2 regions of the Clostridium sp. CTA-19 genome follow, and region 1 is predicted to be linked to the other one. Evidence: a T-box and tRNA genes for the amino acid it is inferred to sense, from the RefSeq annotation. Region 1 holds a T-box; the other holds one or more tRNA genes.
The links. The T-box of region 1 lies ahead of asnS (asparagine--tRNA ligase). A T-box ahead of a tRNA ligase gene usually reads a tRNA of that ligase, here a tRNA-Asn.

Region 1 (3,465 bases):
TAATGGGAATTATTGTAATTTTTACATTAACAACTCCGATACCCGGTTATCATTATGCTCGTGATCCACATCCTTTAAGATGGGTTTATGGAATAAGTATAATAGCACTTTCATTTGTAAATAGCCTTTTTTTCTTAGGCTTGGCAGAAGCTATTGTTTTATTAGATAAAATCAAAAAAAATACATCAAAATAAATACATAGAAAACTTAGAAAGTTAAACCTTTTACTTTAGGTTTAACTTTTTTATATTTGCTCACCTTCTATAATCTAGTATGTTTTTTAATATATTAAAATTCTATAGAGGTCAAAAAAGAGGGCAAAGTCTAGGACTCATCCCTCTTAATTATTGATATTATTATATTTTTTATATTAGAATTCTGCAGTTCCTGTAGTTCTTGGGAATGGTATTACGTCTCTGATATTGCTTATTCCTGTTACGTACATTATCATTCTCTCAAATCCTAGTCCGAATCCAGCGTGTTTAGTTCCGCCGTATTTTCTTAATTCTAGGTACCACCAGTAATCTTCTTTTTTAAGTCCTAATTCTTCTATTCTAGCCTCTAGTACATCTAATCTTTCTTCCCTTTGGCTTCCTCCAACTATTTCTCCTATTCCTGGTACTAATAAGTCCATAGCTGCAACAGTTTTTTGATCCTCATTTAATCTCATATAGAATGCTTTTATCTCTTTTGGATAATCAGTTACAAATAAAGGTTTTTTAAATACTTCTTCTGTTAAGTATCTTTCATGCTCTGTTTGTAAGTCTATTCCCCACTCTACTGGATATTGGAATTCTTTTCCGCATTTCTTTAGTATATCTATTGCTTCTGTATAAGATACTTTACCAAACTCAGATGTAGCAACATGTATTAATCTTTCTTTTAATCCTTTATCGATAAAGCTGTTAAAGAATTCTATTTCTTCTGGAGCATTTTCTAATACATAGCTTATGATATATTTAATCATATCTTCTGCAAGTTCCATATTATCTTGTAACTCAGCAAACGCTATTTCAGGCTCTACCATCCAGAACTCAGCAGCGTGTCTTGCTGTGTTTGAGTTTTCTGCTCTAAATGTTGGTCCAAAAGTATAAACATTTCTAAATGCTAATGCATAAGCTTCTGCTGCAAGTTGACCACTAACTGTTAAGTTTGTTTCTTTTCCAAAGAAATCTTCTTTATAATCTATTTCCCCACCTTCTGTTTTAGGAATATCGTTTAGATCCATAGTTGTAATTCTAAACATTTCTCCTGCACCTTCACAGTCACTTCCTGTAATTATTGGAGTATGAGTATAAACAAATCCTCTTTCTTGGAAGAATTTGTGTATAGCAAAAGCTACTAATGAACGTACTCTAAATACAGCTGAGAAAGTATTACTTCTTGGTCTTAAATGAGCTATTGTTCTTAAGAACTCAAAGCTATGTCTTTTCTTTTGAAGTGGATAATCTGCATCTGATAATCCTTCTATTTCTATTTTTTCAGCTTTTAACTCAAAAGGTTGTTTAGCTCCTGGAGTTAAAACTAATTTTCCTTCTACTGTTATTGATGAACTAATACTTAATTTTGATACTTCTTTAAAATTTTCTAATCCTTCTTCAAATACAACTTGAACATTTTTGAAGAAAGTTCCATCATTAATTTCTATAAAACCAAAGTTTTTAGAAGCTCTTAAAGTTCTAATCCATCCACTTATTGAAATCATTTGTTCTGCGTATTTTTCAGATTCTCTGTAAAGTTGTTTTACAAGTATTTTTTCCATATCTATATCCTCCTTTAAATTGCGATTAAAAATCTTTACTTATGTATCTATTTTTAATCTAATTAACTTTATTTTTTAGCTTTAATATAAATTTAAATATAAAAAAACCTTCCATCCTCTAATAAAAGGGACGAAAGGTTACAATTCCGCGGTACCACCCAAATTGTCATAAAATGACCAACTTATCATCAGTACAGATATTAATCGATACTGTTCAATCTATAACGGTTTGACTCCGTCTAAGCCTACTTTCATAACAATTTCGGTTAGAAACTCTGAGATGTTCTTCTATATAAGTTTCATATTGGTCTCTCACCACCACCAACTCGCTAAGACTACCTCTTATATATACTCTTCTCTTCATAGTTTTTATTTATTTGCTTTATTTATATATGATTTTATATTGACACAATTGAAATGTCAAGTGGAAAATCTTTTATTTTAAATTTATTTTTTCTATTTTGACATAATATTATGCGCTATTTTTTAATTATTAATGTCAAACTCATGTATTTTTATATATTTTAAAATTTAATTTTATTTAAATTTAAAAATTATTTTTACACAATTAGAACATTTTTAACTCCATTTTTCAATGCTATTTCTTTTAATTTATTCATATAGTCTTGACTAGGTGTATATGCTTTTAAAAGTTCTTCTCTTACCCCTAAACTACGAAATTTTATTAATTTATAAATTATATTGTTATCTATTTTTGATATAAGTTTACTTCCCATATCTATAGTGTATTCATTATCCAATAGTTCTGGAACTACTACTGTTCTTATTTCATAGACTTTATCTTTTTTCACAAGTTCTTCTATGTTTTTTAAAACCATTTCATTTCCAAGTCCTACAAGTTCTTTGTTTTCTTTCGAATTAAAGGCTTTTAAATCTATCATAGTTTTATCTGTTACTTCTAACAACTGTTGATTCTCATATAATCTTGTTGATCCATTTGTATCTATGAATGTAGTTAACCCCATTTTTTTAACCACTTTAAATAATTCTAAAAGAAATTCACTTTGAAGAGTACACTCCCCACCGGATACTGTTATTCCTGATATAAAGAATTTAACTTTTTCTATTTCTTTAACAATATCATCTACAGTCATTTCCAAAACTTTTGGACTACTATTTCTATCACAGGCAGCTATACAACAATCACAATTTTTACACTTAGCCCTGTTATAATTAACTTTATCATCAACCATGGTAAGTGCACCATAGTTACAACTTTCAACACACTTACCACAGTTTATACATAAATTTATAGTCTCTGGATTATGACAATACAAACAATTGTAATTACACCCTTGTAAAAATATTGCCATTCTATTTCCTTCTCCGTCTACAGAACTAAATGGAATTATTTTATTTACTAAAGCTTTATTATTCTTCATTTTTCCTTAATCTTCTCTCTAATATCTTAGCATTTTTAGCTGCTCCATATCCTAAGACAACTGTATCATTTAGAACTTGCTCATTTTTTTCTAATTTTTCTATATCAGATCTTTTTACAAGATATCCAGTTATTCTTATTACATCACAATCAGCACAGTATAATGAAATATATCTTAAATTCAACTTAAATGCTCCTCTAACAATATCAACTATAGCTTTAGGATTTCTCTTAGCTGTTTCATCAAATTTAAATATATCACCTATTCCTGATGGGAAATATTTATGATATGGAGCACTTT
Region 2 (3,465 bases), on a different contig from region 1:
TACTTTTTATATATTATTCAAAGTAAAATGCTTTATTTTTACCGTGATATAAAATATATAAAAATAGTAATCTGCTATTTTCAAAAATACCTAATTAAAATCCCAACAAGTTTTTGTTGGGATTTTTGTTTTATTTATTAAAACTCTATTTTTTCTTCTATATATTTAACTAAATCATCTATTGATAATCTTATTTGTTCCATTGTATCCCTATCTCTAATTGTAACAGTATTATCTTCCATTGTATCAAAGTCAACAGTTATACAAAGTGGAGTTCCAATCTCATCTTGTCTTCTATATCTTTTTCCTATACTTCCTGCTTCATCATATTCAATATTGAATTTTTTAGCAAGCATAGAGTATACTTCTAATGACTTTTCACTTAATTTCTTGCTTAATGGTAATACTGCAGCTTTAAATGGTGCTAATGCAGGGTGTAAGTGTAATACATTTCTTACATCTCCGCCTTCTAATTCTTCTTCTTCATATGCATTTATTAAAAACGCTAAAGCTACTCTATCTGCACCTAATGATGGCTCTATTACATATGGTACATATTTTTCATTAGTTGTAGGATCTAAATACTTCATATCCTCACCTGAATGTTCCATATGTCTTTTTAAATCGTAATCTGTTCTATCAGCTATTCCCCATAGTTCGCCCCATCCAAACGGGAACAAGAATTCTATATCACATGTTGCATTACTATAGAAAGATAATTCTTCTTTGCTATGATCTCTAAATCTTAAACTTTCTTCTCTCATTCCTAAATCAAATAAGAATTTTTTACAGTACTCTTTCCAGTATTCAAACCATTCTAAATCAGTTCCTGGTTTACAGAAGAATTCAAGTTCCATTTGTTCAAATTCTCTAGTTCTAAAAGTAAAGTTTCCTGGAGTTATTTCATTTCTAAAAGATTTACCAACTTGAGCTACTCCAAATGGTACTTTTTTTCTTGATGCTCTTTGAGCATTTTTAAAGTTTACAAATATACCTTGAGCTGTTTCAGGTCTTAAGTATATTTCTGATTTATTGTCTTCTGTTATACCTTGGAATGTTTTAAACATTAAGTTGAATTTTCTTATATCAGTGAAATTTCTTTTTCCACATTTAGGACATACTATTTCATTTTCCTCAATGTAATTTTTATATTCTTCGTTAGTCCATCCATCTGCTACTGCAAATTCAGCTCCTTGCGCAGCCATGTGATCTTCAACTAATTTATCTGCTCTAAATCTAGCTTTACATTCTTTACAATCCATTAATGGGTCTGAAAAGCCACCTACATGTCCTGTAGCAACCCAAACTTGTGGATTCATAAGTATTGAACAATCTAATCCTACGTTATATGGACTTTCTTGAACAAACTTTTTCCACCATGCTTTTTTTACATTGTTTTTAAATTCTACACCTATAGGACCATAATCCCAAGAATTTGCTAGTCCTCCGTAAATCTCTGACCCAGCAAATATAAAACCTCTATTTTTACATAAGCTAATAATCTTATCCATAGTTATTTCTGTCATAATACTTCCTCCTTTTTTGTTTTTAAAAATAAAAAAACCATTACTAGTTAAGGGACGAAATTTAATTCCGCGGTTCCACCCTTATTAGCAATAGCTCAACTCTTCCAACTATACTCAAAAGCTCCCTTCACAATAAATTCATAATGGTTTGCACCAAACACCATCTCTCTTTTAATTCTTTATTGTTACTCTTCTTTCTCATCATACATTCTATTAAATTATATATACCTATTTTATCAAAATAACTTTCATTGTCAAGACAATACCTTTTAGTTTTTATATTAATATCATAATATGGACTAAAACAGTCTTTGGTTCTATATTATTAAAATAATACTTATAAATATATGTATATCCTTTTTTATATTTTTTATTCAAAAAAAAGTAATACAGTTGTATTACTTGAAAATTCAAATGGCTCCGCGAAAAGGATTCGAACCTTCAACCTATCGGTTAACAGCCGAGTGCTCCACCGTTGAGCTATCGCGGAATATTTAATTAATTTACACTTTTATTATACATAAAACTTTATTTTTTTTCAAGTGGTTTTTTCATTTTTTATTTAAAAAAATAAAAGAATAAAGCCACAAAATTTTAAGCTTTATTCTTTATATTTAAATGAAATTTTTCCTATTGTAATGGTTTCATTGTAGGGAATAATATTACGTCTCTTATAGATGTTGAATCAGTTAAGAACATTACTATTCTATCTATACCAATTCCTAATCCACCTGTTGGAGGCATACCTATTTCTAATGCATTCATGAATTCTTCATCTATAACATAAGCCTCATCATCACCAAGTTCTCTTTCATTTGCTTGTTGTGCAAATCTATCTCTTTGAACTATTGGATCATTAAGCTCTGAGTATGCATTACATACTTCTCTACCATAAACAAATCCTTCAAATCTTTCTGTAAACTCTTCGTTACCACGTTTTTTCTTAGTTAATGGTGATATTTCAACAGGATAGTCACAAAGGAATGTTGGTTGTATTAAATGTTCTTCTCCATATTCTTCAAATAACATATTTAATACTTCGCCCTTTGTTACTTTATCTATTGCTTTAGGGAATTCTAAATGTTTCTCTTTAGCAATTTTTTGAGCTTCTTCATCTGTTTTTATTTCATTAAAGTCTATACCTGCATATTCTTTTACAGCATCAACCATTGTTATTCTTCTCCAAGGTGGTGTGAAGTCTATTTCTGTTCCTTGGTAAGTAACTTTAGTTGTTCCATGTACTTTTTCACATGCATATGCAACAAGTTGCTCCGTCATTTCCATCATATCATTATAATCAGCATAAGCTTCATATAACTCTATCATTGTGAACTCTGGGTTATGTCTTACACTCATACCTTCATTTCTGAAGTTTTTACCCATATCATAAACCTTTTCAAATCCACCAACTATACATCTTTTTAAATATAATTCTGTAGCTATTCTTAGGTACATGTCTATATCTAATGTGTTATGATGAGTTACAAAAGGTCTAGCAGCGGCTCCCCCTGCAATTGGTGATAGTATTGGAGTTTCAACCTCTAAGTATCCTCTATTATCTAAGAATTCTCTTATAGCTTTTATTATGTTGATTCTCTTCATGAATGTATCTCTAACATCCTTATTCATAACAAGGTCTACTTCTCTTTGTCTATATTTTAAATCTGGATTTTTAAGTCCATGCCATTTTTCTGGTAATGGTTTTAAAGATTTTGATATTAATTTTATTTCTTTTGCACGTATTGAAGTTTCTCCTGTTCTAGTAACAAAAGCTGTACCTGTTACAGTTACAAAATCTCCAATATCAAAAGTTTTAGCATCTTTAAAAGACTCTTCTCCAACTGCATCTAATCTAACATAAATTTGTATTTTACCATCTCTATCATGAACATCACAGAATCCTGCTTTACCTTGGATTCTTTTTGACATAAGTCTTCCA

Region 2: it has a tRNA-Asn gene. The T-box ahead of asnS (asparagine--tRNA ligase) is inferred to sense a tRNA for this amino acid. The anticodon was not compared.

Annotation. Positions count from the first base shown of each region.
Region 1 covers NZ_BAAABH010000003.1:82,672-86,136, reverse strand. Annotated here, with positions in the region: gene ACYUE0_RS02690 (hypothetical protein) at 1-194, shown strand, start outside; gene asnS (asparagine--tRNA ligase) at 371-1,762, opposite strand; T-box leader at 1,886-2,135, opposite strand; gene ACYUE0_RS02680 (YjjW family glycine radical enzyme activase) at 2,323-3,165, opposite strand; gene ACYUE0_RS02675 (YjjI family glycine radical enzyme) at 3,155-3,465, opposite strand, start outside.
Region 2 covers NZ_BAAABH010000036.1:17,480-20,944, reverse strand. Annotated here, with positions in the region: gene ACYUE0_RS15285 (glycine--tRNA ligase) at 138-1,529, opposite strand; tRNA gene ACYUE0_RS15280 (tRNA-Asn) at 1,942-2,016, opposite strand; gene lysS (lysine--tRNA ligase) at 2,157-3,465, opposite strand, start outside.